One region of the Paenibacillus terreus genome, then DNA from elsewhere that is predicted to be linked to it. Evidence: predicted binding sites of a transcription regulator. Region 1 holds the regulator's gene; each other region holds the start of a gene.
The links. Region 1 encodes Rex, which represses fermentation and respiration genes when NADH is low (regulators of the CRP and FNR family bind a similar motif). Its sites were predicted from a motif close to TTGTGAAATATTTCACAA; they were not measured.

Region 1 (10,393 bases):
TCAACAAACTCACTGCCCGCAGCCGCCACAAATACCGAATTGGTATATTGGGCCGCAGCTTTGGCCATCAGGGTTTTGCCTGTTCCCGGAGGGCCGGTGAGCAAAATGCCCTTTAACGGGCGAATGCCAAATTTCGAAATTTCTTCATGGCGGATCAGAAAATCAAGCGCCTCCCGCAGCTCCTGCTTGGCACTCTCCTGGCCGCCGATTTGGTCAAAGGTCAGCTTGGCCGACCCGACCTGCTTGCGCTTGCGCTCCTGGCTCGCACCAACCGCCAACCCGCCGCGCATATGCAGCATCAGCATCAGTCCGCCAAGCACGGCCGCGGCGATCACAAGCGGCACCACGTTAAACCCGATAAAAACAAGAAAAATGACCAGAACCGGCACGATGCCGATCAGCAATTCCTTCACCCACCTAGGCATTAGGCCACACTCCCATCGTTTCCGGCTCGCGCGGCAGAATAATATACTTGCTGGCTTGCCCTTCCTTTAGCCTGATATAGACGTTCTGATCGTCCATTTCCGTCTCGGCCTGTACCTTGGAACCCTTCTGCTCCAGTGATTCCAACGTGGCCGGGATTTGCGTGTACTTTTTATTCTCCATCGCCTCCGCGATGGGGAACATGGCCTGCGACCACCACTTGTCCAGCTCGGCGCTGGAGCGGTCCTGAATGTCCAGCTTGAGCTGGCGGCTGCCGATAATGGACTGCCCTTCCCTTTTGATCTGCTGCACCAGGCCGCGCAGATCGGCATCGGGCTGCAGTACAAGTTTCAAAACGACCTCATCCTGTTTAATAGCTATTTGGGCGCTGGAGACGCCCGGATATTTAGTCACTACCTGCTGCAGCGGATTCTGAATCGCCATATGACGGTACAGGAACCATCCGCCGAACAACACGGAAGCTGTAATTATCGCCGTTAAAGCAATAGGCAAAATACGAAGTTTCAAAAAAACGTCCTCCTCTCAAACATAAAATATCAGCAGAAACGTCGTTGGGACTTTTTTTGAACTGTGAGGCAAAAGGAGCCCTTTTAGACATAACAGTCTATCACTAGTATAAACCTGAGTATATCATATCGTATATCACTTTTCGAAGGCAAAGTTTGAACAGTTTATAAAATTTGTAATAATTTTTTTAGATTTCATAAAGTATAAACTTCCGGCAGAAGCTTCCTGAAATCGCAAGAAAAACTTCCGCTAAGCGCGGTCTGGCTTCTTTGAAAGTACGTCGATAACGTTTTTCTTACAAACGGATAATTTGCACAGAAAAATACGCAATAAGTAATAATTTTGCCTAATGCAAAAATGCTCCGGCCGCAGCCGGAGCGATTGCTCTTGCATGATCGTGTTCCAGCTCTCTGTCACTGCAGGGTGTTGGGCAGCTGAAAAGGAGTGCCTACCGGACTTCCGTCCGCAAATTTGTAAAATTGATAATAATAGCTGTTATTGATTTTGTAGAACAGCTGCCAGACATATTCACCATTAAAAACACCCGGCAGCAGACGCACAATCTCAAGGTCGGGATTTGCAGACGTAATCGCTGTGCGCATCTGCTCCTCGCTCACACCATTTTGCAGCAGCTCGCTATGCACGCCCTCGGTTCCCTGCTGCGGTATATCCTGCCCGTCCTTTATCGATTGAAAAGGCACCCATACCATCATCTTTCTATTCTCGGCATCCGTGCCTTCCACCACCCAATAGGTATCAGCCCACACGCTTTTCCACGTCTTATCCGTTGCAACCAGACCTGCTGTCTGTTTCGCTTTGAGAATGGCGGTGCTCTCCTCCTGCTTCGGCCCCTGGGTAACATAAGAATAATACCAATACATGGCGATCAACAGCAGGATGAAAATAAACACCCCGTAGGCGATCATCGTTTTTCTGTTTTTCAATCCAAGCTTCCTTTCCGATGGTGTGGTTTGATCAGCGGGAGAGCAGGCCGGTAAACGCCGCTTGCGCTTCGTGCTTGATCCGTTCCTCATCCATGGTCAGGCATTCGCCGTTCCTGACAACCTGACGGCCGTCTACCCAGACGTGCAGAACATCCTTGGCGCTGGCCGAGTACACGGCGTGGGAAACGAGATCCGTTTTCGGCAGAAAATGCGGCTGGTCGATATTCAAGGCAATAAAGTCGGCCTTGCTGCCCGCAGAGAGCGATCCCACTTCCTTCAGGGCAATCGATTTGGCACCATATTCCGTAGCCATGCGCAGGGCTTCGCCCGCCGGAACGGCTGTCGGGTCGCCTGTGACACCCTTATGAATCAAAGCGGCCAGCCTCATTTCCTCGAACATGTCCAGGTTGTTGTTGCTTGCCGGACTGTCCGTTCCGAGCGACACGGTTACCCCTGCTTTAAGCAGCTCTGTCACCCGCGCCACTCCGCTGGCGAGCTTGAGGTTGCTTCCCGGATTGTGGGAAACGGCCACCTTGCGCTCCGCAAGCAGGGCAATCTCTTCATCATTCAAATGCACGGCATGCGCGACCAGGGAAGGACGGGAGAAGAAGCCCAGCTTATCCAGATGCGCAACGGGACGAAGACCATATTCTCGTACGTTCTGCTCCACCTCGGCCGCCGTTTCCGACATGTGGGTGTGGAGCGGCAAATCGAGATCATGAGCCGCCTGCACAAACTGCTCAATAAAGGCCGGCGGGCAGGTATAAGGCGCATGCGGGGACATCATGGCCGTGATCCGGCCGCCCGCCTGACCGTGCCAGTTCTTCGCAAAGGCAACAGCCTCCGCCAGTTTGGCGCGCTGCTCCTCTTCCGAGCACAGTCCGATGGCGCCGCGCATGAGGCTGGCGCGGATGCCGGATTGCTCGACCACCTTGGCTACTTCATCCATATGGTCATACATATCCAGAAAAGCCGTTGTGCCTCCCTTGAGCATTTCTAGTACGGACAGCGACGTCCCCCAGTAAACATCGGAGGCGGTAAATTTGGCTTCCATGGGCCACATTTTTGTTTGCAGCCATTCCTGCAGCACCATATCGTCTCCATAGCCCCGCAGCAGCGACATGGCGGCATGCCCGTGCGTATTGATCAGACCCGGCAGGAAGAGCAGCCCTGTGCCGTCAACCGCCTCTGTGGCTTCCTCTCCTGCGGGCAGCTCTTCTCCGATATAGGTGATCCGGCTGTCTTCAATGATCATATAGCCGTGGACAACCGCTTTTTCCTCACGATTCACCGCGAATGCCCCATTTTTAATCAACCATTTATTGGTCGTCATTTTCATTGTCATCCTTTCCGTTCTCCAGGTAATAGGCCAGGCTCAGCAGGTCTGTCGTAAAGTCCGTGGCATGAATGCGGATATGCGGAGGTGCCTTGATGATGGTCGGGGCGAAATTCAGAATCGCCCCAATACCGCTCTCGATCATCTCGTCAGCCACACGCTGGGCTTCAAAATCCGGTACGGTAATAATTCCGATCCGGATGTGCAGCTGTCTGACCGTTTCTCTCAGCTCGTCCATCGGTTGTACGGTCAGGGTGTTGATTTGGTGCCCGATCTTGGCCGGCGAGGAGTCGAAAACCGCCACAATTTTCATATTATCCTTTAAATAAGCGTTGTAATTGGACAGCGCCTGTCCGAGATTACCGGCCCCTACCAGCGCAACGTTGATTTGCTGGTCTATTTTGAGAATATGGCGTATTTTATCGATCAGATACACTACATCGTAGCCGATGCCCTTGCGTCCGAAATCGCCGAAATAAGCCAGATCCTTGCGGATCTGCGCCGGATTCAGGTCCAGCTTCTGCCCGAGCTCCTGGGATGAAACCGTCGTGACCTCCCGCTTATGAAGCTCGTTCAGATAGCGCAGGTAGACGGGCAGCCTGCGCACCACGGCCTCGGATATTTTGTCTGCTTTCATGCATAATCCTCCTAAATTCACGGACTAATGAAACGTTATGAGCTTTATTAGCTGCCCGCTTCCTCATGAAGCCATTCGGAAATACGGGGCACCATCTGCTCTGTTTGCATATGCTCTATTTTCGGCCCCGGCAGGGAGTAGAGAAAGTGCTTCCCGTAATAAGATTCGATGACACGGGTATCATACACGATGACTACTCCACGGTCCTTGGCTGTACGAACGAGGCGCCCGAAGCCCTGCTTGAAGCGGATGACCGCCTGCGGCACGGACAGCTTCATGAACGGGTTCTTCTTCTGCTCCTGAAGCAGTTCGCTCTTCGCCTCCAGCAGCGGGCTGTTCGGGGGCTGGAAAGGCAGTCTGACAATGGCCAGACAGGTCAAGGCCTGCCCGGGGATATCAACGCCCTCCCAGAAACTGCTTGTACCAAGCAGGACAGATGCCTTGGCTTCCTGGAACCTTCGTGTCAGCTTGCTGCGGCTGCCGCTGTCCATGCCCTGCCCCAACACCGTAATTTCGCTCGATGCCAGCGCCTCCTTGAGCGGCTCGTATACCTGCTTAAGCATCCTGTACGAGGTAAAGAGCACAAGCATCCGTCCTTGCGTTGCCTGAGCTGCGCTGCGCAGCGAGTCCACAAGCATGTCTACGAATCTGGCGTCCCCGACGGTCCCTTTTACGCTCGGGAAATCCCGCGGGACGACCAGCAGCGCCTGCTCCCGATAGTTGAACGGGGACGGCAGCAGGGATGTTAGCAGACCGCCTGCCTCCGCTGCCTCCTGAAGACCAAGCTGGTCAATCATGTACTGAAATGATTTATCCACGGACAAGGTAGCGGAGGTAAGCACCACGCTTTTTTTCTTGTCAAAAAACATCTCCTTCAGCTGCTGGCTGACATCCACCGGCACGGCATAAAATTGCAGCGATTTCCCTTTAAATTGGCCGCTCGCTTCAAGCCAGTACACAGTCGTCAGGTCATCCATTTTAATAAAGAAGCGAAGGCTGTCACGGAAGGCTGCCAGATCTTTAAACAGTCCTGCAATATCAGTGACGAGGCTTTCTGCACCGTAATCGTCCTGCTCGTCCTTGATTTCCTGCAAAATTCTGTCTCCCTTGCGGACGATTTCCCCGAGCCCGACATAGATCTGGTTTTCCAGCTGCTCCGCATCCCCCCAGCCCTTCGGTTTGGCGGAAGGCTTGAACCTGGCAGAGAATTGTCCGGTCTCTCCGGGAGAGGCGTCGCTCCGTTCAGGAAGCAGCCCGAAGAGCAGATCGCTGAGCTTGTCCCAGGTCTCTTTAACCTCCACTACCTCCGGGTACAGGCTGTCGATCACATAAGCCCATTCCGCCCCCTTCTCATGCCCCGAGGACATCAGCTGCTGGCGCAGGGCGGGAAGCTGACCGTTCTTGCTGTCCTTGAACAAGCGGGTCAGCGCATGCACGAACGTGAAATATTTCATATGAATGCCCAGATGTTTGCCTGCCACTTCTTCCAGATGATGCGCCTCGTCAATGATGAGATGCTCATAAGCGGGAAGCAGCTGATGGCTGGCTTTGACATCCGTGAACAGCTTGGAGTGATTGGTCACCACAACATCTGCCGTTCCGGCTTCCTGGCGCGCTCTATGGTAATAGCATTTGCGGAACCACGGGCATTGTCTGCCAAGGCAGGAGTCGGAGTCGCTTGCAACGGTTTCCCAGAAGTCTCCTCCACGGCTGCTGAGGTTCAGTTCCTCATCATCCCCGGTTTCGGTTTGCGTAAGCCACACGATCATCTGAGCAGCGGTGAGCAAATCTTCCTTCGGGGTTACGAAATCTCTTCTATTTATTTTATGTTCAAATTTGCGCAGACACAAATAATGCCCCCTGCCCTTGAACACGGCGGCCCGGAAAGGAAACGGCACCGCCTGTGTTAGCAGCGGAATATCCCTCTCCCGCAGCTGTTCCTGCAGGTTGATGGTATGGGTGCTGATCATCACTTTTTGCCCGTTCTTGACGCTGTGATACAGTGAGGGAAGCATGTAACCAAGCGATTTTCCCGTACCTGTGCCAGCCTCGATGAGCAGATGCTTTCCTTCGCTGAGCGCCGTCATGACGCTCTCGATCATCTGGTTTTGCGACTCCCGCTGCTCGTAATGGGACAGAGACGACCGCAGCCGCTCCTGCACCTCCTCCATGTATTCCTCAAAGCTCATGCCTGACAGCGGATTGTCCCCGGCTTCGTCGCGCGGAGGTTCAATGTCCGTCCAGTCATCCACTTTAAGGGCGAACTGACGGTAATAGGTGTGGCCCTCAAGCTCCAGCACCGGCTCCCTTTCCTTCTGCTCCCTGACCCCATCAAAAAACCAGGCCAGATCGCTGTCCTCCTGCGCGAACAAATCACTGAGCCTTTGCACGGCAAGAAGCGGCAGGCCGTTCAGTTCATCGAGGCATTTCAGAAACACCTCAGCCGTCACAATCGCGTCGCTGTCGGCCTGGTGCGGACGGTCATGGGCAAGCCCGAAATCGGCCGCAACAAAGCCGAGCTGATAGGAGGATAAGGACGGAAACATAATTTTGAGAAAATCCATCGTATCCAGAATCCGGCCGCTGAAAGGCAAATATCCGCAGCGGTCAAGCGCATTTTGCAGAAAATTAAAGTCAAAAGCGATGTTATGTCCAACGAGAACAACTTCATTCAGCAGGGGAACAAGCTCGACCATCATGTCCTCAAGTGAAGGAGCGTTCTTCACATCCGCGTCCGTGATGCCCGTTAATCCCGTAATAAAAGGGGGAATAGGCCGACCCGGATTGACATAAGAAGCATATACCTGTGAAATACTGTAATCGTGATCTATAATGGCCAGTCCGACCTGAATGATATCATCGGCGGACTGGGTACCTGTCGTTTCAAAATCCAATACGGCAAATTTCATGTTGAACCTGATCCCCTCATTCAGTCTTTGAGTATTCGAAAAAATGAACCGGGTGGGATAACCCGGCTAATACATACAGCATATCAGAAGATGGGCGCTTTGAACATGAAACAAACAAAAAGCGATGCACGCAGGCATCGCTCATTGGGCGTTATGTTTCACATATAGGCCATGAAATGGCTGCTGTAGCGCAGCCGCCCAAGGTCGGAGCGGCACGCCTCCATATTATGGTGCGCTTCCTTCAGCGCAGGATCAAGCTCAAGTGCCAGCGTAAAATGCTGTACAGCCTGCTCGGGCTCATTCTTTTTCGCCCGCACACAGCCGAGAGCATTATAAATAGCGGCCTTGATTGGTCTGCTCTCTGTCAGGCCAAGGGAAAAATGAAACAAAGATTCCGCTTCCTCCAGCTGATTTAAATGCAGGTGCGACATGGCCGCATACATTTGCACCAGCAGACTCTGGGGATAAAACTCGGCAACCTTCCCAAACTGGGCCAGCGCCTCAGGGTACATCATCAGCCTGTAATAACCCTGGCCGCGGATAAACGCTTCATGGCCCATCTCGGGCAGCGCAAGCGCGTCATCGGCGGATTGCAAAATGCCGCTCCCGGCCAGCTTGCCCATTTTCTCTTCAAAAGCCAGCCACTCATCCATAATGGAATCGCTCATGCGGCGCAGCAGGTTCCATTTATGAATAAGCTCCTCCTTGCGGGGGCCTTGGGCCGAAGGGTAATGCTTCACAATTTCATCTAACATGCTGTTCATTTCTGCGAATACATGCCGGAGCATATTGTGCATTCCACCCTTCATGGAAAAATGATTCCTCCACTGCGGCCATTTCTGGCCTGCGGCACTTGACGCCGTGAGTGTACAGTCACATTTTTCGCTCAAAGAGCTCTTTTCATCCGTGCTCCCATCGATTACATGACCGTCGCATGTGTTTCCTTCTGCATCGTTTGCACCGGACGGTTTTCCCCGTCTACAAATACGACGGTTGGTTTATAGGCTTTGGCTTCTTCATTTGTCATGGCTGCATAAGAAATAATAATAACAGTATCCCCTGGCTGCACAAGACGGGCTGCGGCCCCGTTCAGACAGATAACGCCGCTCCCGCGCGGTCCGGGGATCACGTAAGTCTCCAGCCGCGCCCCGTTATTATTATTAACGATCTGCACCTTTTCATTCTCCAGCAGATCGGCAGCTTCCATCAGGCTTTCATCTATCGTGATGCTGCCCACATAATTCAAATTGGCCTCGGTTACGGTAGCGCGATGAATTTTGGACTTCATCATCGTTCTAAACATGGGAAAGGACCTCCGCTTTTTCAAGTCTCATATTGTCGATCAGGCGTGTTTTGCCGAAAAATACAGCCAGCGCCGCTATAATATCTCCATTTATATCCTCAAACCGCTCTTCAGCAGCCAACGGCTCCAGCGACGGGAAGGTCAGAATTTCCACATAATCAATGCGCGCAAGCGGCGAGGAAGCTATGCCTGTCTCCAGGAAAGAACGGAGCTCACCCACCGTAGCAATTTCTCCTTGCGACACTCCTTCGCGCGCTTCCCGCAAGGAACGGGACAGCACCAAGGCCTGCTCCCGTTCTTCCTCATTCAAATATACGTTGCGCGAGCTGAGAGCCAGTCCGTCATGCTCCCTTACGATCGGGCAGGGAACGATCTCGACGTTCATGTTCAGGTCCGTCACCATCTGCTGCAGCACAGCCACCTGCTGCGCATCCTTCATGCCGAAGAACGCATAGTCCGGCTGAACCATGTTGAACAATTTGGCAACTACGGTTGTGACCCCGTCAAAATGACCTGGCCGCGATACTCCGCACAGCCGGTCTGTCAGGCCGGACACCCGGATTTTAGTACGTGTAGGCTGCGGATACATCACTTCAACCGTAGGGATGAACAAAATATCAACCCCTTCGCGCTCAGCGATCGCCGCATCACGCTCCTCGTCCCGCGGATAACTTTCAAAATCCTCGTTCGGCCCGAATTGAATAGGATTCACAAATATGCTGAGCACCACGATATCGCTTTGCTCGCGGGCGGCGCGCATCAGACTGGCATGCCCCTCATGCAGATAACCCATCGTCGGGACAAAGCCAACCTTCTTCTCTTTTCCCGTGCCCGGGGCGCTGCGGCGTGAAGCCAGCGCGGCACGCAGCTGCTGTACGTCCCTGACAATCATCATGATCTGTTCTCCACCTTTTCTCTGCGGTTTCCGTATAATGTATCCATTACCCCGTCCTCTGCACTGAAAACATGCTGCTCTGCGGGAAACGCCCGTCCCTTCACATCAGCCACATAACGACCTATACTGTCCTTAATCAAGGTACCAATGTCTCCATAGGTCTGTACAAACCGCTTGGGTCTGTATGGCGACGCATATTGAAGCACATCGTGGTAAACCAGCACCTGTCCGTCGCAGCCGCGGCCTGCACCGATGCCAATGGCCGGTATGGAGAGCTCTTGAGCAATATGAGCGGCCACTTCCTCCGTAACCAGCTCCAGCACAATACCAAACGCGCCCGCTTCCTCCAACGCCTTGGCGTCAGCGAGCAGCCTCCGCGCATCCGCCGCGTCCTTGCCCTGGATCCGGTAACCGCCAATCTGGTTGACGGACTGCGGCGTCAGACCGATATGTCCAAGGACCGGCACACCGGCCTGCACAGCCGCCCGCACGACAGGTGCGATTTCAGCGCCGCCCTCCAATTTGACTGCATGGGCCCCGCCTTCCTGCATGAGCCGACGGATTCCGGCAAGGCTTTCCTGAATACTCCCGTGGTATGTCATAAACGGCATATCCGCCACAATAAACGTATGCTCGGCACCACGCGCCACCGCCCTTGTATGATACACCATATCATCCAGCGTCACCGGAATGGTCGAGTCGTATCCAAGTACGACATTGCCAAGCGAATCACCGACGAGAATGATATCGATCCCCGCCTCTTCGGCCAGCCTAGCCGACGGGTAATCGTATGCGGTGAGCATGCTGATCGGGGTGCCTTCCTGTTTCATTTTTTTCATCTTCACAATGTTTAACGCCTGTTTTGCTGCCATCCTTGTGGCTCCCTTCTTCTTTTTTGGACAAACGCAAAAAAACCTTTTTGCAAACGCATCTCGTCTTGGATATGCGTCGAAAAGGTCCGAACAGCCAAAAAAGAGTCACTCGCGATCGTCCCTTCTGTCTCGGTCCTGTTCGGCTCAGAGCAGAATCCAACGTAACCAGCAAATGAAGCGATGATGGTCAAGTCTGCGGGCAACCTGCCCTGGAGTGCAGTTCGGAACAAGCCGATACCGCCTCCAGCAAAGTATAACAAATCGAGTCAGATTTTTCACTGATTAATTTGAATGTCCCCGGAAAAGATTGTCGCCAGGCTTCCGTCACTGCGTCTGACAAGCAGCGCGCCTGAAGCATCCAGCCCTTCCGCAGTCCCTTCCACAGGCTGCCCGTTGTCCCTCACAGACACCTGGCGGCCGACGATGGCCGACAGCGCCTCCCACAATACGCCGATGGGCTTGAACCCCTCCTGACTATACAGAGTATACAGGCCCTCAAGCTCCTCCATGACCGCCGCAATCAAAGCAGTTCTGTCGACAGGCGTT
Region 2 (10,393 bases), on a different contig from region 1:
AATCTGCTCCAATACTTCCTTTCCCAGCCGCCGCTCGATAAAGTCGCCAAGCGACTCGTCCTCACTGCCTTTTCTTGCAGGCAGGATCAGGTCCAGGGCCGCTCTTGCTTTGCCCCAGGGGGAGATAAGCCCTGTACGGATGAAAGGGGTCATCCTGGTTGGAATACCCAGAATAAACCCCATCGGCATCGGGTGCAGCTTGCCTTTATGCAAAATACAGGCCGTTTTGGCGCTTGGGCGGGTTGAGACCAGATCCGCCTCCATGCCGAGCTCCGCCGTCAGCTCCAGAACAGCGGTCTTTCGAGCCAGAAAAGCGTCCGGTCCTTTTTCGATCATAAATCCGTCCCTGTAAACCGTATGCAGCTTGCCGCCAAGTCTGTCGCTTTGTTCAATAAGCGTGATTTCAAGCGGAATCCCTCGCTCCCCCGCCTGCTTCTGCAGATAAAACGCCGCGCTTAACCCCGTGATTCCTCCGCCAAGCACAACGATCCGTTTAACAGCCCTTTGCATTCAGCCGTTCTCCTTTCCAGTCTTGTGGAATATGCACACAGTAAGGGTCGCTTTCCAGGTAGTCCCCTGTCAATGCAAAAGCTCTCGCTCTGGAGCCGCCGCAGATCATTTTGAATTCGCAAACTCCGCATTTTCCTTTGAGCAATGCTTTGTCCCGAAGCTGCTGCATGACGGCAGCGCTGCGGTAAATATCCACCAGCGAATTCTCGCGTATATTTCCGCAGGCTAGCGGTAAAAAGCCGCTTGGATATACCTCGCCCGTATGGCTGATAAAGACAAACCCGTCTCCGTCATTTACGCCTTTCGGGGCACGTCCCAACGCATCCGTCGCCCTGCGGACTCCCGCAGCGGCTTTATTCTCCTCACCACCGCGCTTCTGGCGCTGCTTCTGCAAAATAACCCGCCGGTAATGGGGAGCTTCCGTCGCTTTGATTCCGAAAGGCATCCGCTGCTGCAGCTTGTACAGCCATCTCATAACCTCTTCATGCTGTGCCGGCGAAATCATGTCCTTCTCCATAGCGCGGCCGGTGGGCACCAGAAAAAATACACTCCACAGCACAGCCTGCATTTCCTTGACTCTCTCCGCAATTTGCGCAAGATCATGCAGATTATATTGTGAAACCGTCGTATTGATTTGAATGGGAATGCCCGTCTCCTGCAAATAACCGATGCCGCGCATCGTCATCGCAAAGGAACCGCGGGTGCCGCGAAAATGGTCATGGACTTCCGCGCATGATCCATCCAGACTGAATGCCCAGCGGGACAGGCCCGCCTCCTTTGCCTTCACGACCGCTTCTCTCGTTACTTTTGGGGTGGCGCTTGGTGTCATGGACAATGACAGCTTTTTCTCTTCAATGGCATACCTGGCCAGCTCAAACAGGTCGGGACGCATTAACGGGTCCCCGCCCGTAAATACACAAAGCGGATGATTCAATTCAGCGATCTGATCCAGCAGCCTTTTGCCCTCTGCAAGTGTTAGCTGGCAGGGATCAGCCTTGTGCTGGGCCTCCGCCCGACAGTGCAGGCATTTTAAGGCACACGCCCGCGTAACCTCCCAGATCACAATAAACGGGTCTTGGTGATAATCCCGTACAGACTCTGAAGCGATCATGCAATTTCCCCCTAATAGAGCAAAATTTTAAACAAATAAGAGCAGGAAGGAACCATACAGGACAGCCGCAAACACCATCTCTGCAATCCCGGTCGGCTTTGCTTTCAACCCATGTCCGGGAAGCAATACTGCCCGCAATAGCAAAATGAGGAAGGGAATAAACAACAGCGGTTTGATCCAGACCGCCGCCAGCATAATCACAAGGTGATAAACCACAGATGCATAGTAGTAACGTGGATTGTTTTTTTCCCTGAGCACAGTTTTGACATATAAGGCAGTCCCCGCAAAATAGAGCACCAGCAGCACAAACAGTTCGTTCACTGTCCGCCACTCCGTTCCCCCTCCAAGATAGACGACAGGATATATAAAGGAGCAAAAGAGCAGAATAGCGGCAAAGTCATTCAATAAGGCGCGTTCCTGTTTGATTCTGGCATAATACACATTCAGGGCAAAAAAAGGCAGCAGTATTGCTCCATACCAGAGGAGCCGGGGCTCATGCCACACAAGAAAGAGCAGTAAGGGCAGAGATATGGCCCCATATAGTACGGCAGGCTTGCGGTACCGGTCCACTTTGCCCGTTTTAATCCACTGCAGCGCGGGGAAAGTGAATAAATAGAGGACCAGCCAGCAGACAAACAGCAAGATGTGAATACTGCGCGGTTCACTGACTGCCAATCCCGTCAAAAACGGAAGAATGAGCATGACCCATGCGCCATGCTGTTTGGGAATGTACCTGTTCATACCATGAATCTCCTTTCACCTGGCCGACCTTTTTTTCAGACAAGCTGCTCACTTTAAGCGTCTGTAATTGTGCAGGTTTTCACGTGATTTTGCAGTTTAATCCCTTGCATGTCATGACGTTGACAGTTTCATATCTGCAGCCAAGCTGTTATCCGCCTATATAGGACATGCCGATTTTGTTTCGGTTTGCGGCGGTTTGCTCCGTTCTTTCTTCGGAATACCGGTCCGCCCTCCGTTCCCAAACCTCAACAATCGCATTGAGCATATGCCGATCATCCGCACCGGACCGCAGCAGCTTGCGCAGATCAAAACCTTGGCCTGCAAAAAGGCATGAATAGAGCTTTCCGTCGGAAGACAGGCGGGCCCGGGTACAGGATGAGCAAAAAGCTTCGCTTACTGAGGTGATAAAACCGATCTCGGCAGAACCATCCAGGTAGCGGTAGCGCTGTGCCACCTCTCCGAAATAACTTTGCTGCACAGGCTCCAGTTCATAAGCATTTCCGAGCAGATCCAGTATCTCCTGTTTGGTTACCACACCAACATAGCTCCAGCCGTTCCCGTTCCCTGCATCCATAAACTCAATAAAACGGAGCGTAACGCCCCGTTCCTTGAAATAACCTGCCATGGGTAAAATCTCGCTGTCATTTACGCCTTTTTGTACAACCATGTTGATTTTGACCGTAAAACCAAGCTTCCTGGCATACTCGATCTGCTCCAGAATGTGTGCGGGGCCCATCCCTCTGCCGTTCATCCGGCCGAAAATCCCGGGGTCCAGGGCGTCGAGGCTGATGTTCAGGCGGCGCAGCCCGGCCTTATAAAGAGGCTGCGCCTGCTGGCCGAGCAGCGAGCCATTGGTGGTTAAACCGATGTCCTCTACGCCTGCAATGGACCGGATTCTGTTTATAAATCCGGGAAGACCGGGCCGCATAAGCGGCTCTCCCCCGGTAAGCCGGATTTTCTCCACCCCAAGGGAAACAAAGAGCCTGATGAGCCGCTCCATCTCCTCGAACGATAACAGCTCACACTTGGGCAAAAACGCAAAATCAGAACCATACACTTCTTTTGGCATGCAATAGGTGCAGCGGAAATTACAGCGGTCCGTTACCGACAGGCGCAAATCGCGAATCGGCCGCAGCAGGCTGTCTTTCAGTGGGTGGGATCTCATGCGGCCACCTTCCTTCTTTTAGAGGTAGTTCAAAAAGTCATCTTTTGATCACGAAGCAAGTCAGGAAGCGGACTCGACATCGAATCTTGAATTCAGCCGGGACTTCCGGTGCTCACGTACCCCAAGTACGCTCCGCTCCTCAGTCCCTGGCTTCATCCAACCTTCTCGGTGCTGAAAACCTGACTTTTTGAACATGTACTTTAAGTAAGCTATGAATGGAGTTCTTTTCCCTTTCGGTGCTGCTCGGTGATGTCGCTGAATGTGCCTACATAACGGATGTCCTCGCCGGTCTCGTCCTTCACCGCACTGATGTTCAACCATTGCAAATACTCCTCGCCGTTTTTGCGGCGGTTCCAGATGCCTCCTTGCCACATGCCTTGATTTTTGATCGCCTGCCACATTTCACTGTAAAATGCTTTTGGCTGTCGGCCGGATTTCAGAATGTTCGGATTTTTGCCAATCACCTCTTCTTCCTTGTAACCGGTAAGCTTGGAAAAAGCGGGATTGACCGCCTTGATGGTTCCTGTCACATCCGTCACCAAAATTCCCTGTCCGGTCGATGCGAATACCTCAGCCGAGAGTGCCAGACGGTCCTGGAAATAGAGCCATACGACGATGATCAGGCTGGCTAGGGCCACCTGGGACAGCAGCATGAATCCGATGGAATATTGGCCTGTAAGCGAGTGAATGGCCGACAGCATGAGCGGCGGGAAGAAACCGCCCAGTCCTCCCATCATGGACACAATTCCGTTCACGATCCCGGCCTGCTTGTTGAAATAAAAAGGCACCAGCTTGAAAATGACTCCATTGCCGATCCCCGCACAAACTGCAATGGCCAGACTCCCCACTGTATACAGCCCGATCGAAGGCGAAAAGGCGAGGAGAATGGCTGCCAATGTATAGGTGGCAAATGTGCCGATCAGCAGGAATAACGGTTGAAAGCGGTCCGCCAGCCAACCGCCGACCGGACGCATAAAGGTAGCCAGCGCAATAAAACCGGCGGTGCGCATCCCGGCATCAACTTTATCCAGCTCGAAATTCGATACCAGAAAATTCGGCAGGTAGACGGTAAATGCGACAAACGAGCCGAACGTTATAAAGTAAAACAAGGAGAAAAACCACATTTTTTCATTTTTATAAACACCTTTAATCTGTTCGACAATCGGCGTTTTGACTTTCGTTTCATGCCGGTCTCCGAAGATCAGATTTAGCACGATAAATATGAGCAAAAGAATGAGATACAGCTTCACCGCCGCTGTCCAGCCGATCTGTGTTGCCACAATCGGAGCCGAGAATGTGCTGATGGCTGTTCCGATGTTGCCCATGCCATAAATGCCGTTGATGAAGCCTAGCTTCTCCTTCGGGTAATACTTCGGCAGTGAAGTAACTCCGACCGAGAACACCGCCCCGCCTATGCCAAGGAATAGCCCGCCAATGATCAGATCCGCGTATGAAGAAGCTTCGCTTATGTAATAGACAGGAAAAAGAAGCAAAATGAAGCTGACCATGAAAATGATTCTCGCCCCGAATATATTGGCATAATAGCCGAGCGGAATCCGCAGTACCGATCCGAGCACGACGGGAATGGCGGTAACCATGGCCAGCCTGTCGGCGGGAATGCCAATGTCCTCTTTAATGTAAGGCATAAGGGATGAAATGATGACCCATACCATAAACCCGACAACCAGATTTAATGTTTGCAAGGGCAACTGCAGTCTTTTAACCATTGAACTCACCTTTTCGTTATTTGTATTTGCTGAGCCTTGTGGTCCTCAGTTTCTGTACCTATTTTAGCTGGCGAATAAAAGACCATATATAAGGGAGTTCCCTTTGCAAAAATGGGAAAACCCTAAAACTGCCCCCTCCTTTCCGGCAAAGCAAAAAAACACCCTGGGCATTCACAGGATCGACAATTATGGATCCGTTGAATTCCAGGGTGCATCGGGGAGTGGAGCGGCCTTTGGCGGAATAGTTATTCCAGAATTTTGTCATAAAGAGCACGAACGATATTTCTTGCTTCCGACTGACTAACGGAGCTCCATTGATTAATAGATTTGAAATCGGTATTATCTGATATTTGATCAATTCCGCCAATAAGACGTATCTGAGATAATTTGCGAATGATTGGGTCGGTGATTTGCTTTACGATTGCATCGGCAAACGTACTTCCCTGAATAACTTTATATGGACGGTCGAAAAAAGGTGAAACCTGTTCTGCCATGGCTTCGGTAATACCCAAACGATTATGCATTCGTGCTATTGACTCATATGCTTGGCATAAAGCGTCTTCGCGCTCTCTCCATGTTCTAGACGATTGAACTTTCATCAGCAGCGGCATCAACTCCTCCGCACAGATTAACTTCTTAAATGCAGTTCCAAACCATTTCGGGTAGGGTGCATATTGACGTTCCATTAGAAAACATAGATTCATAATATCCTTGACAATTCTTGATCCGATGATGGACGATCCTAGCTCATCCCCCACATATCCGGCGCGCAAAACCAAATGTTCTTCCTGTCCAATCCGATTCCAGATGGATGCCATGGTATATAGCCATATGTCATGCGGATAATACTGCAGATGCTTGCGGAACGTCGTAAGACGCCCCATATCATCACGAAAAACTTCTCCTCCAATGAGCTCAGCCAAGATTTGAGAAGGGAACGTAAGCCAGTCTAATAGATCAATGCCCTTATCCATATCTATTGCTAGTTTAGATACAAGAAACTGTTCTATTGAAGTAATAACAGTCTGCTTTAAATCTACTGGATACCCATAAAAATGTTGTGGACGATGGATATCCAAGATCTGGACGATATCTTTTACTAAGTGCATATCCTTTTCCTGAAGGAGCAATACGACGCGTGGGCCCCAATCGTGATCCGTTGACATTTCGGTATCATATCCAAGTACTTCGCTTCCTGGACCAATCAGCGCCGAGGTATAACTTAAATTAGAGAAATGGTCAGCAATCATAGGTTCTATAAATTCGAAATGAAATCTCTTGCTTAGTTCAAGTCCTTGGATAAAGGTCATAGAATCACACCCCGTTTCGTCAAATAATTTTATTACCGCATCCTTGCCCGGTTCGGTTACTATTTTATTAGATCAGAACTCCAGCATTTTTTTCTTTAGTGCGTACTCAACCAGCTCGGGACGGCTTTTCAGGTTCAGTTTTTCCATGATTTTGGCTTTGTGGGCCTCCACCGTCTTTACCGACACAAAGATCATTTCGGCGATTTCCTTGTTGCCGTAGCCTTTGGCAATCAGCGGCAGGATTTCCAGCTCGCGGTTGGACAGCAGGTCGAACATATCCGCAGGTTCAGCCGTCTTGTCCTTCTTGAAAAATTCCCGCACCAGCGAGGTGGCCATTTTGGGATGTATGTAGGTTTCCCCCCGGTAAATGGTACGGATGGCCAGCAGCAGCTCTTCATCCGGCGCATTCTTTAACACATAGCCAGAAGCGCCGTTTTTGAGCACATGAAACAGATATTCCTCATCATCATGCATCGTCAGAATCAGAATCTTGGTATCCGGGAATTCTTCTTTGATTTTCCCGGTGGCGATCAGGCCGCTTTCCCCCGGAGGCATGCTGAGATCCATAATGAGCACGTCCGGCCGCAGCTTTGCCACCAGGGAATAGGCCTCCAGGCCGTCAGCCGCCCCACCGATGACCTCCATGTCCTCCTGGAAATTCAGGATCATGGAAAAGCCGCTCCGAACGATCGCATGGTCATCCGCAATGACTATTTTTATCAAGTCTTATTCCTCTCCTTCACCATGGACGACCGGAACCTGCAGAAAAACCCTTGTGCCTTTCCCGACCTCCGAAAACACACTGAAGCTGCCTCCAACCAGCTCGGCCCGCTCCTGCATGCCATATAACCCGAGTCCGGTTCCGATCGGCTCGCCTTGCAGATCAAAGCCGGCTCCTTCATCTTCAATGATCAGCTGCAGATTAAGGCCGATCTCTCTTAAAGTAACAGTCACACTGTCCACATGAGCATATTTTAATGCATTTAATACAGCTTCCTGACAGACCCGGTAAATAACGGTCTCCACTTCACTGCCATAGCGCTTCCGGGACAGATGGGATACAAATTCAATGACAAGCCCGTAGCTTTGTTCAATTCGTTTGAAGTAGGTGCGGAAGGCGGCCTCCAACCCCAGATCATCCAGGGCGGCCGGGCGAAGCTCGACGGACAGATTGCGGATATCGTCAAGCAGCCTCATCATGGAAGCCTCGGTTTGCTTCACTTTTTTGAGCACCTGCTCATCATTCGTCATATATTTGAGCACCCTCATATCAACGACGGCGCTCATCAGTTCCTGCGCCACACTGTCATGCAGCTCACGGGAGATCCGTTTGCGCTCATTCTCCTGCGCTTCAATCACGTGCTTCATCATTGAATTTTGAAAGAATCTTTCCTGGGTCTGGAACTGTCTTGTCAAATCCCTCAGCATAAACACCCGGATGCCATTCTCCCGATCAACGGTATGGAAGGAAGCGGCATAAGGCACGACCCCTTTTCCCTTCGTTTCCATATAGACCTGAAAAGACGAGAAACCCTCATTTTCCGGCATGCTGAAAAAGCAGTCCAGGCAGGTACGATTCTCCGTCTCGCTGGTGTATCCCCGGCAGGTGCCGCACAAAGCCCGATCTGCCCCTTGGTAAAGCTGCATGATCACATCATCACCGACAATGTTCTCGGCGGCCGGGTTCATCGCGAGGGTCTTTCCTTCCTTATTAAAAAAGAAGATCGCTTCAATGCTGTTTTCAAACAGCTTCATCATCATCGGAATCAACTGGCCAGTCTCTGCTTGCGCTGTCAATTGGCCATCAGTTCCTTCCCGTTCAAATCTCCGAACCCGCCCTGTGCATATTCCACCATGGCTTTAAGCATTTCCTCCGTTACGCGCTGTTCCTCACCGCGAAAGCCGCCCAGCAGCACCCCCGCTACACGGGCATCATTCCATAACGGCACGGCCCAGAGGCTCCTCAGCTTTTCCGACTGTACTATAGGGTAATTAAACAGACTTTCCGAACCCAACTGTTGATGAACGGATGGAATTAACAGCGGCTTCCCCGTTTTGAACACGATGCCCGCTATCCCCTTGCCGGATTGCAGCACAATGCGCCGGAAGCGGTCATTCAGGTTGCCTGAGGCGTATTTCCATTTGATCACATAGTGGTACTCCTCGGATTCCACAAGAGCAAGAGCCATGAAATCGTAACCGAATGCTTCGCGGACCTGATCAAGCTTCCGTTGATAATCCACCTTATTATTCATCAGCCTAATCTCCTAATTTAATCTTCATCCAGCCATCTGCATAAACTGGAACAGCGGGCCAAGCCCGCTTTTCTAGTTGGATCTATGTCTTCTATAAAGGATATAACTTCTGCTGATATAATTCAATGGAACACTCCACACATGCACCAGGCGGGTGAAAGGCCAAAAAGCGAAAATGGTAAAACCCGCAAGCGCGTGCAGCTTGAAGGACAGCGGCACTTCCCGCATCAGGGAGGCATCCGGACTGAGCACAAACAGGCCGCGGAACCAGATCGAAATCGTCTCCCGGTAATCAAACTCAGGCTGTACGGCATTGGTAACAAGCGTAGCATACATGCCCATAAAAACAATCAGCAGCAACAAGGCATTGACAGCCAGATCGGAGGCCGAGCTTAAACGGCGCACATTACGGAGGGTGAAACGGCGCCAGGTGAGAATGAGCATGCCCAGAAGCGTGATGATGCCAAAAAAGCCCCCCACATAAACCGCGCCCATATGATATAGATGATCATCTACGCCAAGCGCCCGCATCCACGATTTCGGGATGCCAAGTCCTGCAACGTGCCCCATGATAACCGGAATAATCCCGAGATGGAACAGCAGACTTCCGGCCATCAGTTGCTTTTTCTCAATAAATTCGCTCGATTTCGCCGTCCAATTGAATTGGTCTGTCCGATAGCGGAAGATATGTCCGACGATAAATATAACCAAACATACATAAGGGTAAATCACCCATAAAAATTGTTCAAGCATCGCCATTAACGGGCCTCCTCCTGTCTCACACTCGCTTTAAGCGTTTCACGGAGCCCCTTTACCAGATGAAAATAGGGACTGCGAACATTCTCCAAGGCCTTGAGCAAATGATAGGTGCCATCCTCGAGGATGGCCATCAGCAACCGGAAATTCTCGGGTGCTTGCGGATTCGCCATCCACTCGGCGGCATACAGAAACTCGCACATCAACGGAAGATAATCGGGCAGTTCCTCCTCCGGCATTTCAAGGCCGAACATTTCATAGAGTATTTTCAGTCTTGCCAGCATTTGTCCACGCTCTTTGGCATCCTCATATTTGAAATACGTCATATACAGCGCACAATCTTTATTGAAGTCGAAGGTGGAAGTATACATTTCCTGAATTTCCTCCAGGCTGAACTCCTGCATAAGGGACCAATAAGCACGAGCGTGCGTATAACCAGGATTTCCGGGGAGGAAGGACCTCTCCAGGAAATCCGGATGAAAATCCGTCTTGTCAGGGTACATCAGCTGGCGGGAGAAAAAACCGAATGACGGCTTAAGATCATAGAGTGTTTTTACATCAATCACGCCATATCCCTCCGTAAAAATTCTCCTCATACATTTGCTTGCCCGTCTTTTCCGTTCCGGTGCTCATCGGATTTATGGCCGCACAGCCGCTGCAGCCGCCTCCCGTCACCGGACCTCCGAGCGTGTCGCCATAACCGGCCGCGCCTTGTTCACGATACGGATTCATATGGGCTTCTTTATGTGAAGTTGGAATGACAAACCGATCCTCATACTTGGCGATCGCGAGCAGCCGATACATCTTCTCCGTCTGGC
Region 3 (10,393 bases), on a different contig from region 1:
ACCTTTCGGCTTACCTGTTGAACCAGACGTATAAAGAATGTAAAGGATATGGTCCGGACCTACACCGGTCTCTGGAGCCTCTTGGGAAGCCTCCAGTTCTTCAATAGTATCCAGCAGGAACAGGTTAGTGTTCACGTTACCAAGCAGTGAGGTTAAGGAGGACTGGGTGATCACTACTGGAACCTGTGTATCCTCTAAAATATAAATCAGACGGTCCTGCGGATAGTACGGATCAAGCGGAACATAAGCTCCTCCTGCTTTCAGCACGCCCAGCACCGCGACAATCATTTCCATAGACCGGTTCATGCAGATGCCTACGCAAACATCCGGCCCTACTCCATACGTCCGCAGCTTCCATGCCAGCCCGTTAGAAAGATGATCCAGCTCCCTGTAAGTTAGGCGTTCATCCTGAAAAGTGACGGCGATTTCATCGGGCGTAAGTTGAGCCTGCTGTACAAAAAAGTCATGCAGACAGATATCATCCGGATAAGGGACTGCGGTCTCGTTCCATTCGTACAAGAGCTGTCTGCGTTCCTCATCAGACATGAACTGCAGCTGTGAAATCGGCAGGTTTGGCTTCTCAATGATTTCCCTGATCAGAAGCATATAGTGTTCGATGAGCCGGGTGATCGTGTGTTCCTTGAACCGTTCCGTACTGTACTCTACCCCACCTGACATGCCTTCAGCGGTTTCGACCAGAGTCAGCTCCATCTCAAACTTTGACGTTTTATTATCAATCACAAGCGACTTAACCTGCAATCCGTCCAGCTCCAAACTCACATCATCGATCAAATTAAACAACACCTGAAATAACGGGGTTCCACTTAAATTTCTTTCAGGCTGCACCGCCTCGACAACCATATCAAACGGCACATCCTGATTAGCATAAGCATTCACGGTTTCCTGCTGGACCTGGCGCAGAAGGTCAACAAAGGACATTTCCCCTGACACGGATGTACGAATCACCAGAGTATTCACAAAAAAGCCTACCAGATTCTCAAGTTCCTCCAGATTTCGATTAGCAATAGGCGTCCCTACGATTAGGTCCGCTTGCCTTGTATATCTAAAGAGGAGAATTTTATAGATCGTTAAAAATGCCATGAATGGAGTGGCCCCGTAGTCCCGGCTGATATTCTTTAATGCGGTCGTCAACTCGGAAGGAATTTCAAATGTCGTATATTTTCCCTTAAACGTTTGGTGGGTGGGACTCGGAAAATCATAGGGCAGCTGAAGAACAGGCAATTCTCCGCTCAGTCTGTCCTCCCAATAGGCAAGCTGCCGTTTGATTTCGCTTTCTTTCAGATATTCATTCTGCCAGTAAGTATAATCTGCATATTGGATTGTTAAGGCCGGTAAAGGTGAAGTTTCTCCATTGGTGTGGGCACGGTACAGAACCTCCAGCTCATGGCATAACACCCCCGTCGACCAGCCGTCAAAAACAATGTGGTGGATATTGAGAATAAAAATATGGTCCTCCGGCTGCATGCAAATCAAGATGGAACGCATCAACGGGCCTTCGGATAAATCAAACGGCGTCTGCGCTTCCTGCTGAAACAAGTCCATTGCGGCGGCTTCTCTGTCCTTTTCGGAAATCTCCTTTAAGTCCACCACATCAAACTTGCATTCGGCTTGGTCATGGATGATCTGCACAGGTTCTCCATCGTTGACAGAAAATGTGGTTCTGAGGGATTCGTGCCTGCTGACAATGTGCTGAAGGCTGCTTAACAATGCGGCCATGTTAAGTTTTCCTTGGAGACGAAACAGGAACGGGATATTGTAAAAGGAGTTTTGCGGATATAACTGGTCCAAAAACCAAAGTCTTTTTTGAGCCGAGGACACCGGCGTGTGCCCTGTTCGCGATACGGGACGAATGGCTGTCTGCACAGCATGACTTTCACCTTTTTGCTGCAGCAGTTTATGAAACAACTCCTGTTTGGCGGCAGAGAGTGCGGACTTGCGTGTACCCGTTTCCATACTCTGATTCTCCTCCCATAGATTCCGATTAGTTTTTTTCAATAAATGCTACGTATTCGTATGAAAAATCGTAACCACGCCATTCAGTTCGCTCATCAAATGGTAAGCGTTATGTAATTGCCGGAAGTAGTTCGTATCGGACTTGTCCAGCAAGATTCCGATACAGGTGCCGCTATGTGTGATCACAATGCCCAAACCATTGACCGTATTGCAAATATCAAGCACCTGATCCATCTGCTTCTTTTCCAGCAGCCCCTGATTCATTAACGCGCTGCGTGTAGAAATTTCGCCCATGATCTTGAGGTTATTTTTCTTTATCGCGGAGGATATGCTTTCAAGCAACTCGTCATATTCGGATTTTTCTGCAGCGCCAAAAGGCTTGGAAATTTTGTTAAACTCGGTGGTATCCACTTCACCTCCTTCGTCAAGGCTCACAATTGACATGTCTGGCACGGGGCCCAAACGTTCGCGAAGCCTCACATCACGATGGTAATAAGAAACAATCCCCTCATACATCACCCCGTCAGTCGGCTCAATTTCCTGAATTAACCGCTCAATCTGCTCTGTAGACATATTTAAAGCAAAGCAATGATCAATGGCGCGGGCCGTTGCCACAATATCTGCCGAAGAGCTGGCCAATCCCTTTCCGACCGGAATATTGCTGCTGATCTCGATCACTCCACCGATGGGAAGGTTATAAAGTCGAAGAAGCCGGAGTGCTATTTGTTTGGATTTCAATTTATAGCTGGGAGACACAATCAAATCAGGAAAGTCCGGCTGAGACTCGAACGTTACTTGTGAATAACGGCTGATAGGGAGGGTAATCAGAAAGTTCTGGTTATCTGTCCCCACACCCTGAAGTAATTCACCAAAGGTTCCGAATGACTTACCGATTCCGATATGCTTGGCTACATTTTTCTCTTCCAAATGCGAGCTCATCTGGCCATCCCCCTAGATTCACTAAAGTAAATATGTTTGGCATTGCTCTTTTTTCTTGCGCAAGTCCTCCCTTTGTATTTTTCGTTCACGTTCCTGTATGGAAAGCAAAGCAGCCACTTGATCAGGATGGGTAGAACCAAGAGATTGTTTCATGGATAAGCCAGCATCAGCAGAAAACAGGCGGGCCAATACATCCTCTTTGATCACTGTCGGAAATCCAAACTCGAGACACAGTTCCTGAAGCAATCGCTGGTCAACGTCTGCGGGAAGCCTGTCGTGCTCAATCATGCTGGTAATATATTTTCCGGCCACAATTTGCGAGATCCGGTAAGGAATATCAAACTGCTGAGTCAGATAGTTAGCTAAAGAAAATCCTCCGAAAAACTCCTGATTGCAGATTTTGTCCATACGGTCTCTATTAAATTGCATATTCGATATCACATGAGTCAGAAGCTTGATCGCCAAGTGCATAGTCGTGAGCATCGATAAAAAATTGCTCCCCCCTTCTTTCGCTGTCTCGACTAAATTTGTGTAGGGGGTCCTTTGCTGCCCCATCACAAAATCTACATAATACGCTGAAATGTGGGCCAGCTTCCCTCTAATCCGTTCCAAAACAGTTAAATTTTTCTTTTGAGGCATGGCTGAAGAAATCCCGCACAAATGATCCGGCAGATCAATGAATCTGTATTCACTGCTTCCCCAGTTCATAAAATCCGTCACAAACCGAGTTAATGTTACACTGGCAGTAGATAGTTCAGCACCGATAAGCAGCATATACTCCTTGCTGGCAACGCCCATCAATGCATGTCGGCAAGGTCTTTCAAAGCCAAGCATACATGCCATTCGTTTACGATCCCACTGTAATTCCAGGCCAGACATGGCACCTGAACCTAGTGGGCATTCATCAATGCTCCCCCATTGGCTGATCAAGCGATCGATGATTTTGCCTAACTGTTCAATGAGAGCTGTAAAAAAGAAGCCTACACTAATGATTTGTGCTGATTGATAATGCGTATAACCTGGCATTCGAACATCTATATGTTCTTGCGCCAATTTATGAGTCTCATCGGAAAGTTCGAGCAACGATTCAACAATTTCCAACAGTTTGTCTCTTGCCAACATCAACTGGGCTGTTGCCTGCACATCATTTCGGCTTCTATCGAGATGCCACGCTGTAATCGGGTTGCTTGCATTCTGTTCCACATAACACTCAATAGCAAACAAAATATCCGTCATATTGCCCTGGGGGCTGCCTACTAATGTCTCAGGGTCAATCTGGTCAAGCAGAAACATAATATTCTGCAGGGCTTCAGATCCCAGTAATCCCATTCGCTCGTACTCTCTGGTTATTACTTTCTCTATCAGTATGTAATAGGGTAATAAATGATTAACCTCATACCTGAATTGGGGGTTCAGGATCTCGTCATGAATGAAAGAATTGGGCTGATCCAACAGCCGGCCGGTTAGCATACTTCTATTAAACTCATTGATTGGGTTCATTACATTCCTCCAGTCTGTGGTAAAAATATTTAGTATAATAGAAATGGTTATAAAATACGCTTGTTATACGAAGAGATGGTTTTTCTAAAGAAGTTTTCGTTACTATTATGCATTTTATGTTTGATTTTTGTTTCACATAGAAGAAAAACTGCTGAAAGAGAGGATAGTTCAACTTTGTTGAGGATAATGCACTGGATGAGTAGTGGAATCTGTTCAAAAATTCAGATCTTTGACCTATACATGATTCCTTTTGAAATCATTTACATAAATACAAAGTTTATGGTATAGAAACAAAATACCAGAATCATAATGTCGAAGTCTCGCAAATAATGTTGTCGAATCATATGAATTTTGTTGTTATTGCATCCCCCCTCCAAATTTTAATGAATTATGCGCGCATATCCCTTAACCGCACATTGCTGCTGTATAACGCAGAATCGCTGGACAATTTAAACGACGGATAATTCTCGTCCGCTTGCAAACGCAACTTTTCTTCAAATTGCGGCTTTTGCTGGGGGTCTACAAGGAACGTAAACGGCTCGGTCTGAAAAGTGATATCCGTTCTATTAGGCCCATCAACGATGAGTATGACAATAACACCATTACAACCGCAGTCCTCTGTATCAATAAATAGTTTAAAGCAGCCTGGGCGATTTCCAAGGCTGTTCTTTAGTTTATCTCTCGTTATATCATTCATTTCGATATGCATGCCATTCCACTCCTAGGTTCAGATACTGAGTATTATAACAGATTTCCTTTTTGCGCCTGACATTGACTTTACATTTAGTGAGTCTAATCACAGGGTGGAATCCCTACCAATTTTATAATCAGGTTGTGAATGGAATTACAAACAACCAAGGAGGAATCAACCATGAATCAATATGCCGCAATGATTAACGCTACGGAGTATCCCCCTAAATTCAAGCACAAGGTTATTTTTGATACATTTTCTGCTCTGCCGCCGTCCAAAGCGATGCTGCTGGTGAACGACCACGATCCGCTCCCTCTCCGCTATCAGTTTGAAGCGATGCACCCCAATGAATTCACATGGGAGTACGTCGAAGAGGGGCCTGACGTTTTTCAGGTCAAAATCGGCAAAAATTAAAAGCCTGTGAGAAGTTTCGTAAAATCCCCAGGTTGGCCGGGAGGGATTAATGGCATGAAACAGGAAGCATTTAACATCATAGAGCTGGATGTAAGAGCATATTTGCGCAATAAAAACGATCCGTTTCACATCATTATGGACACGGTCAAAAAACTGGATAAAGACGACATGTTTATTCTCCACGCTACGATCAAACCCTCTCCATTGATCACGCTTCTAAAGATGAAGGGTTTTGCAAGTAAAACAGAGAAAAAAGCGCAGGATCATTGGGTGGTCACCCTTGTCCGGAAAGAGAACAGGCAATGGCTCGATGAAGAAGTTCATACCACGGCCTCACCTGCCGAAGAAGACATTCATGCTGATCACGGGACAAGGACTGAAAACTCAGATCCGCAAATTATTCAGCTGGATAACCGGGGGCTGGAGCCTCCAAAACCTATGGTTCGGACGCTGTCCGCATTGGAACGAAGCCGCCCGGGGGATGAGATCTGGATTCATAATGACCGAGTGCCGGTATTCCTGATGGAGGAACTCACGAACCTGGGTTATTCCTATACGGTGGAAGAACAGTCGGACGGCACGGCAAAAATGAAAATTGTGATTAGCGGCTAAAAAACTTAATAATTCTATTATCATCAAAAAATTGTACCCGAGCCATACAGCCGGGTACAGTTTTTTTGCGGTGTAAAGTTATTAAAACTCCGGTTTGGTATCTTCAAGCACTCGTTTAAGAACCAGCGCATGATTGCATCTCTCATCTTTTGCCGCATAAAGCAGAGTCACCGTCTGCTGGTCAGCCCAGTTACGCAGCTGCTGCAAATAAGGCTGAACAGGCACACTCTGCAATTCTTCCCTGTAACGAATGCTGAATTCCCCAAACTTATCTGGATCATGTCCAAACCATCTGCGCAGCTCACCGCTTGAAGCCACTTCCTTCATCTATCTCGTAAGCTGTGCCCGCTGTTTATCGGTCCCGCGCGGCCACAGCCGGTCCACCAGCACCCGGATCTGATCGTCCGGGGCAGGCAGGTCATATATTCTTTTGATTTTAAACATAACGCTCCTTCTTCAAGCTACCGGGTAACCGATAATGTCGCTGTGGCTCCTCTGTCTGCATCGTTGAATTGGTGAGTAACGATTGTATATTCTCCTTCTTCATTCACCTCGGTCTCTATGACCGCCCCGCCGCCAGCCGGAATAAGTACGGTTTGCATGCCTTGCAGCACATTTTGCGGATTTCCGTCCAGGTATACCCGGTCCATGATGGCCCCCACGATATGAAACGAGCTGACATGGTTCGGCCCTGCATTGATAACATAAAACCGCACTCTGTCCCCTGCTTTGGCCATAAAAGGTTGATCCTTCATCGCTTCCGTGCCGCCGTTGAACACCACATGTGTCGGTTCCCCTTCACTAAAGGCTTGCAGATCATTTTCCTTGTAAAATTCGCTTTGTACGATCGTATACTCCCGATCTACGATCTTGTCAGTCGGATATCCTGCCTCCGGTTCAACAATAATCATACCATACATGCCGTTGGCGAGGTGCTGCAGCACTGGTTTGGTGCCGCAATGATACATAAATACGCCGGGATTGTCCGCTTTATATATAAAGGTCCCATCCTCTCCAGGGTTGACATCAATAAAATGCTTGGAGGGTGCCGCTTGAACGGCATGCATATCCATGGAATGCGGCAAGTTCGGGTCCAGATTGCGCAGGGTCATATGAATGGTAACTCCTTCCTTCACCCGCAATATCGGTCCGGGCACGGTGCCGTTGAATGTCCATGCATGATAGGTGTAACCTTTGGCAATCTCAATATTTGTAACCTGGGCAGTCAGATCAACATACTCCTGATCGCCTTCTTTTCGGATCACCGGCTTTACCGGAGGCTGATCAAGCTTTTCCTCCGGAAAATCTGGCTGAACCGTCTCCTTTGGTGCAGATGATTCGTGTGATGGTCCGGATTCACATCCGGTCATAACCAGGACAGCGAAAACCGCAATCATGATAAATAATTTTAACCAGTGCCTGAACATAGGCATCTTCCTTTCTTTTGGACCCCCACATTCATCAAAAATCCTGTGCGTATCGTTCATCCGGTATATGATTCAGCACGACGTACAGGATCGCCGATTCGGCTCCCGTGTTGCGGAATGAGAACTCTTCTTCTCCTTCGCAATGGACAGCGTCGCCTTTTGCGACGTCCGTATCGATGCCGTCGATGGTGAGCGTCCCTCCCCCTTCCAGCACGGTCAGATACAAGTGGCTGCCAGGATGCCTGTGAGCCGGAAGCTGCTGTCCGGGTCTGAAGCTAAGCGTAAACACGACTGTTTTGCCTTGCTTAAACAAGATCTTTTTCGTAAAATGCTCATCATTAAATTGCTCATATTGGTTTCTGGCTATCTTCTTCATGTGACTATTCCCCCCAGATTTATATATAGCCCAGCCATCCTTTGGCTTCTTCGGACATTTGCTCCGGACTCCACTGCGGCTCCCATACAACCTGCACTTGAACCTCCCGGACTCCCGGAAGTCCGGCAGCTGCCCGTTTTACCCCGCCAACCAGCATGTCATGCATGGGGCAGCCTGGCGTGGTCAGGGTCATGATAATTTTGGCGCTCCCTTCCGTGCACTCCACTCCGTAAACCAACCCCAGATCCACGATGTTCACGCCAAGCTCCGGGTCGTATACCTCCTTCAGCAAGGCCATAATTGCTGCAGTCATATCCGTTTCTTCATGCAAGCCCATGATTTATCCCCCCTGCTTCTTTCGTTATTTTGTAAATACGCGCGCGATCAAACTCATATAGATCAAAGCCGCAACGGACAGCGCGCTGCCGGCCACTCCTACCAATACACCTTGTCCCGATCCCATGCCAATCAGAAGCAGCAGCAGGCAGATGGTCAATATCGCAAGGCTGGTACTAACCGGCCGGTCCAGCAGAAGCTGACCCATGGTCGGAACCTTGGTCTTACCCACCTGCGGGCCATACTTGTGTGTCCACCATAAAAAAGGAACGATTTTGGACAAATATCCCATCATGGTGATCCCAACCCATCCGTACAAATAACTCCAAACCATCATTACAATGAAGGAATGGGAAAGTTGATCCGGGATAAACAGATAGGATACGGAAGCAATTACCGCCTCGGCCGCCAGCAGCCTTGCAGCCCATACCGCCCAGGTAACTCCCGCGCCTGGATCGGGCTTATGGCGGACGGTATACATCTGCTGTACATGACAGCAATACAGAACCAATGCCCCGGCCAGCATTAGAAAAGCAATAGATTTGGCGAAGCCCCAGTCCGTCATGAAACCGAGAACACCACACCACACAGCAGCATTCCATAATAGAACGATAACTTTTTGCAACCGCTCAGGATAATGATGGGACAATAAAAACATGGGCAGCAGCTTATAGCTGAAACCAACGATCAGCAGCCCGAACCATCCGGTCATCCCAAGCCACACATGGGCCCCGAATAAACGGTCATGATATATTCCAAGCCAATTGAAATGAAAATCCATGCCCAGCAGCATGCCGCTCATCCCCGTAAGCCCCAAATAACTGACGGCGGCTGCCGTACATAAGGTAACCGGATTCCAGCGGCGGCTCTTCCATAAAGTGGCCCCAATGTTCCATAAAAACAGCATAATGCCCAGAAAGGCCGCCGTTGCGCAAATAGCAATCCATCCGGCATGGGCCGTACGAAATGCGAACAACAGCCCGGCCGTACCCAAAGTAAACAAACCGTACTGAACAAAACCAAGCTTTTCGCTATAAATGGCGGATTGAAGAACAACGGAAACCAGCTGATAAACCGCCCCCATCGCGATCATGGTCGCCCAGCCCAGAACCAGCAGATGCACCATATACCAGCCGTCCGAAGTCCGGGGGTATTCAGTAATCCAACCTGCGAAGTCGACCAATGTCGAAACATGATACAGCACAAAGCTGATCATTCCCGTAATGATAAAAGAGAAAGGAAGCTTGAACATACGAGTAATCACCCCGTCGCAACTAAGATACCAGGAAGTCTATGCCCTCCTTTTGAGAATGGTTTTCATCTATTAAGTTCATTGTAGGGGGTGCCTGGAAGGCATATTGTGATTGCAGTCACAATATGCCTCACGAGTATCTTGTTTTAGGTCGAAGGATAGCGACTCAAATCTGTCACTTGGAGCGAAAAAGCGAGGACTGCTATAATAATTGTGATCTCCTAAGAAAAACGTCTATCGATGTACATTCACAGAAGACAGACCGCGTTTAGCAGTAGTTTTTCTTGCGATTCCAGGAAGCTTACACCAAGATGTTTATACTTTCTCGAATCTAAAAAAATAGTACAGAAATCTCGGCATTTCGTTGGGGTACATATGGAGGCATAATTATGATTTTACAAAAAGGCGAGACTCTGTTCAGACAAGGTGAAACGGGGCCTCTCTATCATCTGAAAAGCGGCATGTTAAAAATTGTACGCCTTCATCCGGACGGCTCGCAATTATTGGTCAACATCATTGTACCGAATGAAACCATTCCCCATCATTCCCTGATCAGTCCCAACCCGTATTTCGGTTCGGCAATCGCGCTGGTGAAAAGCGATGTGGACGTCCTTCCCCGCTCAGACTGGTATCGTGAGCTTGAAGAGAATCCGGAACGGTGCCGCGATATTGCCCTGCAATTGCAGGATAAACTGCGCATGATGCAGCAGCGCATTGATCAATTAACTGAAATATCTCCCGCTGAAAGACTGTTGAAGCTGCAAGCGTGGATTCAGCCATATATCGCGCCGTCCACTTTGACGGATGTTCTGACCCAGGATGAAATCGGCCAATTTATCGGCCTGCGCAGAGAAACGATTAACAGGCTGCTG

Region 2: the regulator Rex is predicted to act here: its motif matches at 2,430-2,447, upstream of ACE5KN_RS10840 (YwiC-like family protein).
Region 3: the regulator Rex is predicted to act here: its motif matches at 5,246-5,263, upstream of ACE5KN_RS14175 (DUF2249 domain-containing protein).

The regions. Positions count from the first base shown of each region.
Region 1 covers NZ_JBHIRX010000005.1:156,629-167,021, reverse strand. Annotated here, with positions in the region: gene ACE5KN_RS11955 (AAA family ATPase) at 1-425, opposite strand, end outside; gene ACE5KN_RS11950 (hypothetical protein) at 418-951, opposite strand; gene ACE5KN_RS11945 (cell wall elongation regulator TseB-like domain-containing protein) at 1,365-1,895, opposite strand; gene ACE5KN_RS11940 (amidohydrolase) at 1,927-3,228, opposite strand; gene ACE5KN_RS11935 (redox-sensing transcriptional repressor Rex) at 3,215-3,868, opposite strand; gene dinG (ATP-dependent DNA helicase DinG, 3'-5' exoribonuclease type) at 3,916-6,777, opposite strand; gene ACE5KN_RS11925 (hypothetical protein) at 6,936-7,541, opposite strand; gene panD (aspartate 1-decarboxylase) at 7,697-8,080, opposite strand; gene panC (pantoate--beta-alanine ligase) at 8,073-8,975, opposite strand; gene panB (3-methyl-2-oxobutanoate hydroxymethyltransferase) at 8,972-9,847, opposite strand; gene ACE5KN_RS11905 (biotin--[acetyl-CoA-carboxylase] ligase) at 10,123-10,393, opposite strand, start outside.
Region 2 covers NZ_JBHIRX010000004.1:366,926-377,318, forward strand. Annotated here, with positions in the region: gene hemG (protoporphyrinogen oxidase) at 1-510, opposite strand, end outside; gene ACE5KN_RS10835 (TIGR04053 family radical SAM/SPASM domain-containing protein) at 494-1,621, opposite strand; gene ACE5KN_RS10840 (YwiC-like family protein) at 1,649-2,362, opposite strand; gene moaA (GTP 3',8-cyclase MoaA) at 2,511-3,527, opposite strand; gene ACE5KN_RS10850 (nitrate/nitrite transporter) at 3,737-5,254, opposite strand; gene ACE5KN_RS10855 (DUF4037 domain-containing protein) at 5,500-6,564, opposite strand; gene ACE5KN_RS10860 (response regulator transcription factor) at 6,637-7,284, opposite strand; gene ACE5KN_RS10865 (sensor histidine kinase) at 7,291-8,322, opposite strand; gene ACE5KN_RS10870 (GAF domain-containing protein) at 8,358-8,819, opposite strand; gene narI (respiratory nitrate reductase subunit gamma) at 8,892-9,578, opposite strand; gene narJ (nitrate reductase molybdenum cofactor assembly chaperone) at 9,578-10,141, opposite strand; gene narH (nitrate reductase subunit beta) at 10,134-10,393, opposite strand, start outside.
Region 3 covers NZ_JBHIRX010000007.1:18,109-28,501, reverse strand. Annotated here, with positions in the region: gene ACE5KN_RS14195 (non-ribosomal peptide synthetase) at 1-1,974, opposite strand, end outside; gene ACE5KN_RS14190 (GHMP family kinase ATP-binding protein) at 2,023-2,913, opposite strand; gene ACE5KN_RS14185 (argininosuccinate lyase) at 2,935-4,413, opposite strand; gene ACE5KN_RS14180 (iron-sulfur cluster biosynthesis family protein) at 4,802-5,122, opposite strand; gene ACE5KN_RS14175 (DUF2249 domain-containing protein) at 5,285-5,518, shown strand; gene ACE5KN_RS14170 (DUF2249 domain-containing protein) at 5,573-6,130, shown strand; partial or broken gene ACE5KN_RS14165 (DUF488 domain-containing protein) at 6,212-6,574, opposite strand; gene ACE5KN_RS14160 (multicopper oxidase domain-containing protein) at 6,592-7,557, opposite strand; gene ACE5KN_RS14155 (cupin domain-containing protein) at 7,592-7,933, opposite strand; gene ACE5KN_RS14150 (metal-sulfur cluster assembly factor) at 7,953-8,270, opposite strand; gene ACE5KN_RS14145 (hypothetical protein) at 8,295-9,533, opposite strand; gene ACE5KN_RS14140 (Crp/Fnr family transcriptional regulator) at 9,911-10,393, shown strand, end outside.